Regions from separate parts of the Mesorhizobium sp. M0306 genome, predicted to be linked through region 1. Evidence: riboswitches for the same ligand, from Rfam matches in the RefSeq annotation. Region 1 holds a riboswitch; the other holds the start of a gene.
What was found. A riboswitch is a leader RNA that binds a small molecule or an ion and turns the genes downstream of it on or off. The one in region 1 is predicted to bind cobalamin.
Positions count from the first base shown of each region.

Region 2: linked by a shared signal. The riboswitch ahead of NKI95_RS19540 (DUF1636 family protein) and the one ahead of metE (5-methyltetrahydropteroyltriglutamate--homocysteine S-methyltransferase) in region 1 are both predicted to bind cobalamin.

Region 1 covers NZ_JAMYRY010000020.1:21,242-28,488, forward strand. Annotated here, with positions in the region: gene NKI95_RS23305 (trans-sulfuration enzyme family protein) at 1-888, shown strand, start outside; gene NKI95_RS23310 (dihydrodipicolinate synthase family protein) at 941-1,843, shown strand; gene metE (5-methyltetrahydropteroyltriglutamate--homocysteine S-methyltransferase) at 2,196-4,541, opposite strand; cobalamin riboswitch at 4,637-4,837, opposite strand; gene NKI95_RS23320 (hypothetical protein) at 5,394-5,648, shown strand; gene NKI95_RS23325 (helix-turn-helix transcriptional regulator) at 5,966-6,799, opposite strand; gene NKI95_RS23330 (MFS transporter) at 6,862-7,113, opposite strand.
Region 2 covers NZ_JAMYRY010000014.1:23,583-30,829, forward strand. Annotated here, with positions in the region: gene nuoE (NADH-quinone oxidoreductase subunit NuoE) at 1-965, opposite strand, end outside; gene NKI95_RS19515 (NADH-quinone oxidoreductase subunit D) at 1,403-2,593, opposite strand; gene NKI95_RS19520 (NADH-quinone oxidoreductase subunit C) at 2,594-3,196, opposite strand; gene NKI95_RS19525 (NuoB/complex I 20 kDa subunit family protein) at 3,202-3,783, opposite strand; gene NKI95_RS19530 (NADH-quinone oxidoreductase subunit A) at 3,774-4,139, opposite strand; gene NKI95_RS19535 (winged helix-turn-helix domain-containing protein) at 4,475-5,674, shown strand; cobalamin riboswitch at 5,704-5,907, shown strand; gene NKI95_RS19540 (DUF1636 family protein) at 5,946-6,380, shown strand; gene cobW (cobalamin biosynthesis protein CobW) at 6,377-7,247, shown strand, end outside.

The sequences.
Region 1 (7,247 bases):
GATGAACTCATCGTCCACAGGACGCTTTATGCGAACACGCTTGCCATGGTCGAACAGGCGGTCCCCCGCTTCGGCATCAAGGTCGTCGCCGTCGACCTGTCCGATCCTCACAATCTCGATGCCGCGATCACCGAGCGGACCCGGCTTGTTTTCTTCGAGACGCCGGTGAATCCGCTGAGCCGCATCCTCGACATCGCTGCCATTGCCGAGCGCGCCCAGGCGCGCGGTGTAAAGATTGCAGTCGACAGCACCTTCGCCTCCCCCGCGCTCCAGCGGCCGCTCGAACATGGGGCAGACCTCGTGCTCCACTCGCTGACCAAATACATCAATGGGCACGGCGATGCCCTTGGCGGGGCGATTCTCGGCGACGCGCAAACGCTCCGCACGCTGCACGAAACGGGCCTGCGCTACATCACCGGCGCAGCGCTCTCGCCCATGTCAGCCTTCCTGATCCTGCGCGGTCTGAAGACGCTCACGCTGCGCATGGAACGGCACAGCGCCACTGCCCTTGCGGTGGCTCAGGCGCTCGAGGCGCACCCGGCGGTGGCATGGGTGAGTTATCCCTTCCTCGACTCGCACCCTGATCAGGTGACGGCGCAAAAGCAGATGTCCCAAGGGTCGGGCATGTTGGCCTTTGGCCTCCACGCTGGGTTCGAGGGCGCGCGGCGGATGATGGACCGGCTCAACCTGATCACCCGGGCTGTCAGCCTCGGCGATGCCGACAGCCTCATCTATCATCCGGCAAGCCTGACCCGTGCTCGTCAGCCGATCCGCAAGGATGCGCATCTGGCCGATGGAGTCGGCGAGGACCTCATGCGTCTCTCGGTGGGTCTTGAAGACGCCGAGGACCTGATCGCCGACATGCGGCGGGCTCTGGACGCCTTGTGATGACCTGTGGTCCGGCCAGTCCCGCGCTCGCGTACAAACCCGGAGCCTTGCCATGGCATTCCTGAGCGGCCTTTCCGCGTTTCCCATCACGCCGACCGATCGTGACGGCCGTGCCGATACCGTTGCTCTGCGCAAGCTAATTGCCAGGCTTTGCGCCGCTCAGGTCGATTCCATCGGTCTTCTCGGCAGCACCGGCACATACATGTATCTGACGCGCGAGGAACGGCGACGGGCGCTCGCCGAGACCTTGGACGAAACCGGGGGACAAATGCCGGTTGTGGTGGGTGTGGGCGCGCTGCGCACCGACGAAGCAGTGAGGTTCGCGCAGGACGCTAAGGCCCTGGGGGCTGCCGCGGGGCTGCTTGCGGCCGCCTCTTACACCCCGCTCACTGATGACGAGGTGTTCGAACATTTCTGGACGGTGGCGCGCGAAAGTGGCCTTCCGATCGTCATCTACGACAATCCAGGAACGACGCATTTCCATTTCACCCCAGCACTCGTCAGCCGCCTGGCAAAGGTGGGTGGGATTGTCGCTATCAAGAATCCGACAGACAAGGGCGATGCGATCAAGAGCCATCTGGCCGACCAGAGGCGCACTGTGCCGGAAGGGTTCTCGATCGGCTACAGCGGCGACTGGAACGCTGCAGAGGCCATAATCGCCGGCGCCGACACATGGTACAGCGTCCTCGCCGGCATCCTGCCCGAGGTCTGCGTGAAGATCGTCACGGCGGCGCAACAGGGCGATGCGGCCGAAGCGCGACGGATCGATGCCACGCTTGCGCCGCTCTGGAGCCTCTTCAAGGAGTTCTCGAGCCTTCGCGTCGTCTATGCACTTGCCGAATTGCTCGACATTTGCCGTGCCGACCCCCCGCGTCCCATCCTGCCTCTGCCCTCAGCAGCGAAGGGCCAGATCGCCGCCGCGTTGGAACGCTTGCCATCGGATGTCAACCGGTGAACAGCGAACCCGGCGGCCAGTGAAGGAACCTGTCATGTATGTACCCGCGCATTTCGATGAACCGAGCCGAGAAGTCCTTTACGAACTGATCGAGAACAGCGCACTTGGCATGCTGATAACCCATGGCCGGATGCGGTCTCGACGCCAATCAAATCCCCTTCGACCTCGACACGTCACAGGGAGAAAACGGTTCCCTTTATTCCTGCGCGATTAGTACACGTGCCGAAGGAAAGTGCACTTTCTCGCTCGAGTGACTTATTTCAAAGGATGTGATCGCGTTTTGGCACATTCACGGCCCACATGCGGCAGCCGCTAACTCACCACATGGTGAGCAACCAGGAAACCTTCCGGCCTACACTTTCTCCCGGAGCGCGCGTGCTGCAGCAACCATGTTCATGAGGGCAGGGCGGACCTCCTCCCACTTGCGGGTTTTGAGGCCACAGTCCGGGTTTACCCACAGTTGGGCATCGGACAGTCGCTCGCGGGCAAGCATGACGAGATCCGAAATCTCGCCGACTTCCGGGACGCGTGGTGAGTGAATGTCGTAGACTCCGGGCCCGATTTCATTCGGATATTTGGAGCTCGTGAAGGCGTCCAGCAGTTCCATTTTCGAGCGCGACGTCTCAATCGAAATGACATCCGCATCCATTTCAGCGATCGCGTCGATGATCTCGTTGAACTCCGAATAGCACATGTGGGTATGGATTTGAGTCGCGTCCTTTACACCCGTTGAAGCGATCCGGAAGCATTCGACAGCCCAGTCGAGATAGTCGTTCCAATCAGACTGGCGCAGTGGCAATCCTTCGCGAAACGCGGCCTCATCGATCTGGATCATCCTTGCGCCGGACCATTCGAGATCCGTCACTTCGTCGCGGATCGCGAGCGCGATCTGGCGGCATGCTTCGGAGCGGGGTACGTCGTCGCGAACAAATGACCAGTTGAGAATGGTCACTGGGCCTGTGAGCATTCCCTTCACAGGGTTTTCCGTAAGCGACTGGGCGAACTGCCACCAGCGCAGCGTCATCGGATTGGGCCTCGATACGTCGCCGAAGATGATGGGGGGACGCACGTAACGCGACCCATAGCTCTGCACCCAGGCATGCTGGGTGAAGGCGAAGCCGGACAGCTGCTCGCCGAAATGCTGTACCATGTCGTTTCGTTCGAACTCACCGTGCACCAGCACGTCCAGCCCGATCTCTTCCTGCCACCGAATTGCAGCCTCGATCTCCTTCTTCAGGTAGGTCTCGTAGTCGACATAGCTCAGCTGGCCCTTCGCATGAGCGGCCCGCGCCCTGCGTACCTGCGGCGTCTGCGGGAAGGACCCGATGGTCGTCGTCGGGAACGGCGGCAGCCCGAGCGTGCCGGCCTGGACTCTGGAGCGCTCGGCAAAAGCGCTCTCTCGTCGCTTCATGCTGTCGTCAATGCTGGCGATCCGCCCCTCAACCAGCGGGTCATGGATCTTCGTGGATGTCACGCGAGTGGCGGCAGCCTCGGCAGACGCTTTCAACGCGCCTGCCACCGCATCCCTGCCTTGGGACAGGGCCCGGGCAAGCAACACCAACTCGTCGGTCTTCTGGGCCGCGAAGGCGAGCCACGACCTGATGTCCGCGTCGAGTTCCGTCTCCATGCGGAGGTCGATCGGCACATGCAGCATCGAGCAAGAAGGCGCGATCTCGACGCGGTCCAAGGGCCAGCCGGCGACGATCGGTTTGATGCGGTCGAGAATGGCGGGCAGGTTCGCACGCCAGACGTTGCGGCCATCGATCAAGCCAAGCGAGAGCACCAGATCCTTCGGTGCGAGCCGACCCACCGTTTCCAGCTGCTCGGGAGCGCGCACGAGATCAATATGCAGCCCGGCCAGGGGCAGAGAAACCGCGGTTTCGAGATTGTCTCCCAGCGGCCCGAAATAGGTAGCCAGCATGATCTTCAGCTCGGGCGCGGCTTTCGACAGCTGGCCATAGGCGAATTCGAACGCAGCTCGTTCGTTCGGGTTCAGATCGAGGACAAGCGCTGGCTCATCGATCTGCACCCAGTCGGCTCCAGACAGCTTCAGCCTCTGCAGGAGTTGCTCGTAGACGGGCAGCAGCCGCGGCAGGAGCGCGATGGGATCGAATCCTTCGGCAGGCGATTTCGCCAGCTTGAGGAAGGTGATCGGTCCAAGGATGACTGGGCGTGTGTGAACGCCGAGAGCTTTAGCCTCGATGAAGTAATCGACCGGTTTCGTCGACGAGAGGGCGAACGTCTGATCATCGTTGAGTTCCGGCACAATGTAGTGATAGTTGGTGTCAAACCACTTGGTCATTTCCATCGCGGTTACATCAGACCGATGAGCCGCCTGCTGGTGACCAGCGTGTCGACAATCCTCCGTCTGACCCTGGTTGCCCCGCGCCATTGCGAAGTAGATGTCAAGTGGAACCTCGCCGCTATTCCAGCCGTAACGGGATGGAACGGCGCCGACCATGGCTGCGGTGTCGAGCACATGGTCGTAGAGCGAGAAGTCGTTCGACGGGATTTTCGACACGCCGCGATCGTGCTGCTCCTCCCAGCTAGCGGCACGGAGCGCCTTCGCGGTCGTGAGAAGGTCGGCAGCGGACGATTTTCCGGACCAGTAGCTTTCAAGCGCGAATTTCAGTTCTCGCCGACGACCGAAGCGGGGCACGCCGAGCGTTGCTACAGGAATTTGCTGAGAGATAGTCATGCCAGACCCCGATGGTTGGGGCGTCGGTGACAAGGAAGGCGCTAGCAGGCCGGCACGAACGCTAGGCTGCAGCGGCCACCGAGACACCCCGCCCGTGGACGTAATTCGCCGTGGCAGGTCTCCTGGCTCGCGGGGTCATAGCCTCTACCCGTCTTCCCAAGGCTATTCGCCTCAGTGACATGAGTGGGGTTGGCTCGCCGCTAACAGTTGCGGGGGCAGCGCCGGCATCGCACCGGCTTCCCTCTTAGCTCCGCTGCGGCAGCGCCGTACGGAGAACCACGACGCGGGAGACAATTACAGCAGTTCGCTTCATTGTCAACGCCGCATAAAGAAATGTTTATGTCGTTATGTTAAATTTCCGTTGGCATGTTCCAAAGGTCGCCTCGAAAGCGAAAACTGTGGAAGCCTTGAGCGGCCGGTAAATCAAAGCAATGACGCACGGCGCCCTTGTCCAGGAGGATAGGAGTTCGTCGGCTGCCGGCAGCAAACATACCGGCAAGCGCCGTGGTGCTGCTTAGCGCATCACGCGAACCACCTCGGCGTCGAACTTCGGCTCCGAGGTTCCGACCGCTTCGTTGGTGATCTGCTCGCGACCATATTCGGCTCAATGGCGAGGCTGTTGCCCATGTGGAAGCTGTTGGCCGTGATGCCCTCGGTGATATGACACAACGATTTCGGGGGGGGGCACACCGAGGCCAGGCGCAGCGGCGTGTTGCGAAGTGATCGAGGCCAATGTCTCGAACTGCTTGTTCGCAGCCCACCGGCTCAAGGTAACCCGGCTCAAACCACCGGGCTAGCTCAAGTCCTGTCCAAATGAGGCCTGAGCGGCAAATCGTCGTGCACGCGCACGGTTTGGCGTTCGATCTTGTGATGCGTCTTGGGCGGACAATCGCCACGGTGCAGCGCGCAGAAGCGGTCCCCAATTGGGAAGCCGAGGGCGGTGAGGGCAAGCCAGCGCCACAGGCGGAAGGGGACTTGGACCTGTTTGCCCTGCTGGACCACAAGTTCGCGACACAGGGCCTCAAGGAGAAGACCAAGAGTGATTATGCGCGGGACCTCGCCAAATTCATCAAAAGCAGCGGGCAGTCAAAGTTCGGCGCCGATTGACATGGAGATAGCCATCGCGGCGGACCGCCCAGGCGGACCGCAAGCCGGAATACAACCGGGTGCAGGCGGCCAAGCTCGTCCACAAGATGGCGTCGGGCACACACCGGCGATGGGAGAGCGGACCGTGGAGTGCAGGAACTTCACGCCTATCCACGCTCCCGTGGACGTGTCCTGCGGCACATCGGCAGCGATATTGAGGAGGCAGTTGAGCTTCTGGTCGAGCACTCTTACCTGCCACTACCTACGCTTAACGTCATCTCGTACTGAAAACGCACCACGCAAGGTCGAGATGTAACATGCGCCCTTCGTGGATGGTTCTAAGCTTCCTCGGGCGCGGTCAATCTGTGATAACGGTCGCTTGGAACCTCCATCACCGCGACGCGATCAAGGTTGGCGTATCGCGCTCGGTAGTAGCCTTCTTCCTCCACTTCGGCGAAACTACACTGGGGAACGTCAAAGGTCGCAGCTTCCAATCCGAAGAAAGTCGTAGCGGTTTCTTCATCCAAGAAGTTCCACTCATCTTCTCCGTCGTCATATGTGACGCGAACATAGGAGGCCATGCGCACGGCTTCCTGATCACCCATCTCTGCGATGATGGCATCGCATTCTTTCTTCAGCTTTCCTGAAACCTCACCCTTATCCCAGTCATCCAAAGCCCGATAGATTTCTGGATGATAATACTCTGGCATCTCCTCTACATCGTCACCGATAAGCTCAATGGTGCGGACATATTGCGGATTTATCAAGAGTATTTTGTTGTCAAGGCTCCAACAATACAGCCATGGCCTGCTTGTGTTATTTCTGCGCAGATTATGAAGTTCCTTCAACTGACGTAAAATCGATTCACGCGCCTTTTCATCGATAGGATATTGGCGGCTGCCAACAGTCGTCTTGATTCTGAGCGTGCCGTATCGCGTTTCGGCATCGGCAATTGCAAACGGGCTCGTGCGCCACTCCTCGACATCAATCTTCCAGCCCAGCAGCTCCTCGACCGTGCATTTCAACGTGAGACAAAGGTCCTTGATCTGCTCGACGTTCAACTGCGTTTTGCCTGTTTCCCAACGGGCCACAGTCTGTTGCGTCGTTGCCATCTGCTCTGCCAAATCTTTTTGAGTCATGCCCAGTCGAACCCTAAGCTCTTTCATGTTCATAACTCACCTCGCGTGTTCAACACACGCATCGTGGATGAATTAATCTAACACGTCAAGCGTGTTCAAAAATCGCAACATGTGTTTTTAGGGCGTCTTCGAGGCTCCGGCAGCCGTTCGTGACCACTTGCGCAAGACACAGGGCTGGTACACAGCACGAATGGGCGATCAAAAATTACTGCTGCGATGCTCGTCATCAGCCAAGCTGCCGCCGCACCTTCCACTAGGGTGCCAAGGTTCGAAATGAGTGCAGCCGACCATAGCGAACGGAAGGTCTTGTGCTCAAAAGGAACGAGTGAAGATGTTCTCTTCGCCATTGTGGGAAGCCTCGGGATTGACCGCGGGGCTGGATTTGTTTCGCCTCACTCAACTATGGCCTCGCCGTACAAGCCAAGCTGCCACAGTGCGCGCCTGCTAACCCAGAAAACTTGGCGGCCTTACAGGCATGCGC
Region 2 (7,247 bases), on a different contig from region 1:
GCTGACGCCGGCTCGGCCTTGTTCTTGGGGCCTTTGCGCTGTTTCGAGACGTCCTCGACCTGCGGCTCGGCCTTGTTGGCATTGGCGGCCGAATGCAGCGGCGCTGCGACGCTCGCCGCCTTTTCCGCCGCGGGCGCGATTTTTGTCGCCGATGGCGATTTCAGCGCCGGGCTGGTCTCGACCGCGTCGGTCTTCGGCTTGCTGGCATTCGAGGGCGCAACCGGCGCCGGCGCGGCAGAAGCGGCTGGCGGGGCCGGCGCCGCGGGTGCTGCGGCGGCAGCCGCCGGCGCCGCTTCCTTGGCGGCCTTGGTCGCCGCCCTGGTTTCCCGGTCGCGGGTCGCCTTCAGGATCGCCTTTTCGCTCCTGAGCGTCGTCAGACCGCTGGCCGGCTCTGAGGTGACGCGGCCGTTTTGCGGCCCTGGCGTCACCGAAGCACCCTTGCCGGAGTCATAAAGGTCGATGATCTCGGCGAGCCGCTCCGGCGTCAAATCCTCGTAGGTGTCCTTGAATATCATTACCATCGGTGCGTTGACGCAGGCGCCGAGGCACTCGACCTCCTCCCACGACAGCGTGCCCTTGTCATTGGTGTGAAACTGGTCGTGATGGATCTTCGAGCGGCACACATCCATCAGCGCTTCCGAGCCGCGCAGCATGCAGGGCGTGGTGCCGCAGACCTGGATATGGGCGCGGGTGCCGACCGGATTGAGCTGGTACTGCGTATAGAAGGTCGCGACTTCCAGCCCGCGAATATAGGGCATGCCGAGCATGTCGGAGATCGTCTCGATTGCCGCCTTGGTCACCCAGCCTTCCTGCTCCTGCGCCAGCATCAGCAAGGGGATGATCGCGGACTGCTCGCGACCTTTCGGATATTTCTTAATCCACTGCTTCGCCGCTGCCGCATTCGCCCGGTTGAAGGCGAAGGAGGCTGGCTGGAGGCTGGCTTCTGCGAGACGGCGGACTGACATGGAGTTTCGCTTCTTCGGTTTCTACTGGCTAGAGCTATAGGCGCGATAGCAATCCTCGGATTGCCCAAAGACACATACAAACTCTTCATTCCCACGCTTTAGCCGGACGTACTCGTCGTAACGGTCATTCCACCAAGTTACGCGTCCACAGTCGCGGGGCCGTGCCAAGCTCGGTACCTCTGCGACAAAAGTCCTCTCACTTTTGCTACAGGGTTGGCCTCGCGGCGCACCGAGTACAAAAATTCCAGAATCCAGAAGCACATCGCCACCGAATTCGCGCACCGTGAGCAGATCGCCTTCCGCTACCAGCTTGAACCCGTCCTTAAGAAGATCCTTCGAGGATAGCCCATCACCGGATCCGGCAAGGGATGCTTCAGCGGAAGCCGCAAGGCAAGCCGCCGCTAGAAACGATTTGGATGTCCGGGCCCGTGCCATCGTCACCGATCAACCTCCCCGAAGACAATGTCGAGGGAGCCGAGAACGGCGGTGACGTCGGCCAACATGTGGCCGCGGCACAAAAAGTCCATGGCTTGCAGATGCGCGAAGCCGGGCGCGCGCAGCTTGCAGCGATAGGGCTTGTTGGTGCCGTCGGAGACGAGATAGACGCCGAACTCACCCTTCGGCGCCTCGACGGCTGCATAGACCTCGCCGGCCGGCACGCGATAACCTTCGGTGTAGAGCTTGAAGTGATGGATCAGCGCTTCCATCGAGCGCTTCATCGCCGCGCGCTTCGGCGGCACCACCTTGCCGTCGAGATTAGACACCGGCCCGCTGCCCTCCTTGCCGAGCAACAGGTCGACGCACTGGCGCATGATTTTCGCCGACTGCCGCATCTCTTCCATGCGCACCAGATAACGGTCGAAACAGTCGCCGTTCTTGCCGATCGGAATGTCGAAGTCCAGCTCGGCATAGCATTCGTAGGGCTGCGATTTGCGCAGATCCCACGGCGCGCCCGAGCCGCGCACCATGACGCCGGAAAAACCCCAGGCCCAGGCGTCCGCCAGGGAGACGGTGGCAATGTCGACATTGCGCTGCTTGAAGATGCGGTTGCCGGTCAAAAGCGCGTCGAGATCGTCGACCGACTTCAGGAACGGATCGATCCACTTGCCGATGTCCTCGATCAGCTTCTGCGGCAGGTCCTGGTGGACGCCGCCCGGCCTGAAATAGGCGGCGTGCATGCGCGAGCCAGAGGCGCGCTCGTAGAACACCATCAGCTTTTCGCGCTCGACAAAGCCCCACAGCGGCGGCGTCAGCGCGCCGACATCCATCGCCTGCGTCGTCACATTGAGGATGTGCGACATGATGCGGCCGATCTCGGAGTAGAGAACTCGAATAAGCTGCCCGCGCTTCGGCACCTCGATACCGAGCAGCCGCTCCGCGGCAAGCGCGAAGGCATGCTCCTGGTTCATCGGCGCGCAATAGTCGAGCCGGTCGAGATAGGGCACGGCCTGCAGATAGGTCTTGTGCTCGATCAGCTTTTCCGTGCCGCGATGCAAAAGCCCGATATGCGGATCGACGCGATCGACGACTTCTCCGTCGAGCTCCAGCACGAGGCGCAAAACGCCATGCGCCGCAGGATGTTGCGGGCCGAAATTGATATTGAAGTTGCGGACGGAGGTTTCAGCCATTCACTGTTTTGCCTTCTCGTCCCCCGGCAGAACATAATCCGTGCCTTCCCATGGGGACAGAAAATCGAAATTGCGGAATTCCTGCTTCAATTCCACCGGCTCGTAGATGACGCGCTTGGCCTCGTCGTCGTAGCGCACCTCGACGAAGCCGGTCAGCGGAAAGTCCTTGCGCAGCGGATGACCCTCGAAGCCGTAATCGGTCAGGATCCGCCGCAGATCGGGATGGCCCGAAAACAGCACGCCGTAGAGATCATAGGTCTCGCGCTCGAACCAGTCGGCGCCGGGATATATGCCGGTGATCGACGGCACCAGCGTCTCTTCGTCGGCCTGGACCTTGATGCGGACACGGATATTCTGCCTCGGCGACAGCAAATGATAGACGACATCGAAGCGCTTTGCCCGCGACGGATAATCGGCGCCGCAGACGTCGATGATCGAGATGAACTGGCATTTCGGGTCGTCGCGCAGGAAGGTCACCACCTCGATCAGGTCGCGCGGCTCGACCGAGATAGTGAGTTCGCCATAGGCGAGCACCGCCTCGCCGATCCGGCCGGTCAGCTTCTCGCCGAGATAGGTCGAGAGATCGTTCAACGCCTGGCTCATGCCGCTCACCGTTCGATCGTGCCGGTGCGGCGGATCTTCTTCTGCAGCAGAAGGATGCCGTAGAGCAGCGCTTCGGCGCTCGGCGGACAGCCGGGCACGTAGATGTCGACCGGCACGATGCGGTCGCAGCCGCGCACCACCGAATAGGAATAATGATAATAGCCGCCGCCATTGGCACAGGAGCCCATCGAGATGACGTAGCGTGGCTCGGGCATCTGGTCGTAGACCTTGCGCAGCGCCGGCGCCATCTTGTTGGTCAGCGTGCCGGCGACGATCATGATGTCGGACTGGCGCGGAGACGCGCGCGGCGCGACACCGAACCTCTCCGAGTCATAGCGCGGCATCGAGGTGTGGATCATCTCGACCGCGCAGCAGGCGAGACCGAAGGTCATGAACATCAGCGAGCCGCTGCGCGCCCAGGTGATCAGCGCCTCGGTCGAGGTGACGAGAAAGCCCTTGTCGGCCAGCTCGTTGTTGATCTCCAGGAAGAACGGATCATCCTCCCCCACCGGCCTGCCGGTGTTGGGGTCGATGAGACCTTTGGGCTTCGGCGCGACGAGCGTGCCGGAATTGTCGCTCAATCCCATTCCAGCGCCCCTTTCTTCCATTCATAGGCAAAGCCGATGGTCAGCACCGCCAAAAACACCATCATCGACCAGAAACCGAGCATGCCGATCTTGCTGAACGACACCGCCCAAGGAAATAGGAAGGCCACCTCCAGGTCGAAGATGATGAACAGGATCGACACCAGGTAGAAGCGGATATCGAACTTCATGCGGGCGTCGTCGAACGAGTTGAAGCCGCACTCATAGGCCGAAAGCTTTTCCGGATCGGGGTTGCGATAGGCCACCAGGAACGGTGCGGCGAGCAGCGCCAGCCCGACGATCAGCGCCACGCCGATGAACAGGACGATGGGCAGGTACGAACCTAAAAGTGCGTTCATGCTGCAGTTTCCGTTGGCGGCCAATCCACTCTGATTACAGCACCGGACCCACTTGCGGAAGCGTGACAGTTTAACCACTGAACCGTTTTAAGGAGGCTCTATGCTGCAACGCGGCGAGGGTTAGCGCAGCGCTTTCGGCGAAGCAAGTCAAACCTTGTTCAAATCGCGGTGCTGGACGGCATATCCGGGAAAACTGGTCCGATCTGCTCCTGTTTGATTTCCTTCACCTTTTACTCCACTTTTCTCTCCTGACATGGATGCCGCCAAAACCCTGCTAGCATGGCGCGGAATCGCAGGTTCTCTGCTCTGTCCAACATCATCAGGATACCGCCTTGATGAAGGAAAAAATCTCACTTCGCATGGCCCGCCGCATCGCGCTGGCGGCACAGGGATTCAATGACCCCCGACCCGCCGGTACGCCCGACCGCAGGCATCTGGCCCGCGTGCTTGCCCGTACCGGACTGCTGCAGATCGATTCTGTCAGCGCCGTGGTGCGCGCCCACTATATGCCGCTCTATTCGCGGCTTGGCCCCTACAAGCTGGCGCTGCTCGACGACTCCGCCATAACGCGGAAGCGCATGGTCTTCGAATATTGGGCGCACGAAGCCTCCTTCCTGCCGGTCGAGACCTATCCGCTGATGCGCTGGCGCATGCAGCGGGCCGAGCGCGGCGAGGAAATGTACAGCGGACTGGCCAAATGGGGCCGCGAGCACGCCGCCTATATCGAAGACATCTATCGCGAGGTCGCCGAACGAGGCCCGATCGCGGCGTCGGCTTTCGAAGGCCAGAAGGGCTCGGGTGGCTGGTGGGGCTGGAGCCATGCCAAGCATGCCTTCGAATGGCTGTTCTGGGCCGGCCGCATCACCACCGCGCACCGCCGCGGCTTCGAGCGGTTCTACGACCTGCCGGAGCGCGTGCTGCCGCCAACAATACTAAGCCTGCCAGCGCCCGCTCCCGAGGACGCTCACCGCGAATTGCTGCGTATCTCCGCCCGCGCCCATGGCGTCGCGACGGCAGGCGACCTGCGCGACTATTTCCGCCTCTCGCCCGCCGATATCAAGGGCCGCATCGAGGAGCTGGTCGAGGCTGGCGAGCTGTTGCCGGTGAGCGTCGAAGGCTGGAGCAAAACAGCCTATCTCCACAAGGACGCCCGTTTGCCGCACAGGATCGAGGCGCGCGCCTTGCTTGCGCCGTTCGATCCCGTCGTCTTCGAGCGGTCGCGCACCGAGCGGTTGTTCGACTTCCACTACCGCATCGAGATCTACACGCCGGCCGAAAAGCGCCGGTATGGCTATTATGTGCTGCCGTTCCTGCTCGGCGACAGCATCGTCGGGCGCGTCGACCTCAGGGCCGACCGTCCGGCCGGCGTATTGCGCGTCCATGCCGCATATGCGGAGCCCGGCGCCCCGCCACAAACCGCTGCCGAACTCTTCGAGGAATTGAAGCTGATGCAGGGTTGGCTCGGGCTTGAGCGCATCGAGGTGACAGCTGCCGGCGACCTTGGCCGGCCGCTCGTAGATATCGCCGCGTCATAGACGTGCGTTGACACGACTGCCTTCACAAGCCTAAATCCGTTCCAGACGGTCCCCTGCCCGCAACGGCAAGGGCCAAGAGGGAATGCGGTGCGAAATCTCGATTTCAAATCCGCGGCTGTCCCCGCAACTGTAAGCGATGAGCCTCGGCCGAAAACCACTGGGATATTCCCGGGAAGGCGGCATCCAGGCGATGACCCGCGAGCCAGGAGACCTGCCGTCTAGGACATAAGAATCCGATCGCCTGGCGGGTTTTCCGGGCAAGGAGCCTGATTTGGAACGCGACAGCAGTTTTCCGGCTGAGACAGCGGATTTATTGTCCGGCCATGGTGATTCCCCGGCCGGAGTTACCGTCATCGTCTGCTCGTCCTGCCGTGACGAGACCGGTTCGGACGCTCATCCCCGCGCCGGCGAACTGCTCGCCGAGGACACGCGCCGCGCCGCTTCCAGCGAAAACATCAAAATCCGCACCGTCGAATGCCTCGGCAATTGCAAGCGCCGGCTCAGCGCCGCCATACTGCGCGACGGCTGCTGGAGTTACGTCTTCGGCGACCTGACTGCGACCAGCGGCGCCGATCTCGTGACCGGCGCAAAGCTGTTCGCCACCTCGACGGATGGGCTCATTCCATGGCGCGGCCGTCCCGATTGCCTGAAGCGCGGCCTGGTTGCCCGCATCCCTCCCCTTGACCTTTTGAAGGACTCGATATGACCGCTGCCTCCCTTTCGCGCGTTCCCTGCACCGTCGTCACCGGCTTTCTCGGCGCCGGCAAGACGACGTTGATCCGCCATTTGCTCGAAAACGCCAAAGGCAAGCGCCTGGCCATCATCGTCAACGAGTTCGGCGACATCGGCATCGACGGCGAGATCCTGAAGGGCTGCGGCATTGACACCTGCCCCGAGGAAAACATCGTCGAACTGGCCAATGGCTGCATCTGCTGCACAGTGGCCGACGATTTCGTTCCGGCGCTCGACCAGATCCTGTCGCTGACGCCGAGGGTCGACCATATCCTGATCGAGACGTCCGGGCTGGCCCTGCCCAAGCCGCTGGTCCAGGCCTTCCAGTGGCCGTCGGTGAAAAGCCGTGTCACGGTCGATGGCGTCATCGCCGTCGTCGACGGGCCGGCGCTGGCTGATGGCCGCGTCGCCAACGACATGGATGCCCTGCAGGCGCAGCGCGCGCAGGACGAGACGCTCGAACACGACGATCCGGTCGAGGAAGTATTCGAGGACCAGCTCGCTTGCGCCGACCTGATCATCCTGTCGAAGAGCGACCTGATGGACGCAGCCGGCTTGGCCCGTGCCAATGCCGTCATCGGCAAGCACGTTGCGCGGGCGGTGAAGATCGTGCCGACTTCGCAAGGCAAGGTCGATCCGTCGGTGCTGCTCGGCCTCGGCCTCGCCGTCGAGGACGACATCGAGAACCGCAAGACCCATCACGACGACGAGCTCGACCACGAACATGACGACTTTGACTCGTTCGTCATCGACATCGCGTCCGTGTCCAACCCGGACGAGCTGGCACTACGCGTCGCCACGGCGGCGGAGGAAGAAAACGTATTGCGCGTCAAAGGTTTCG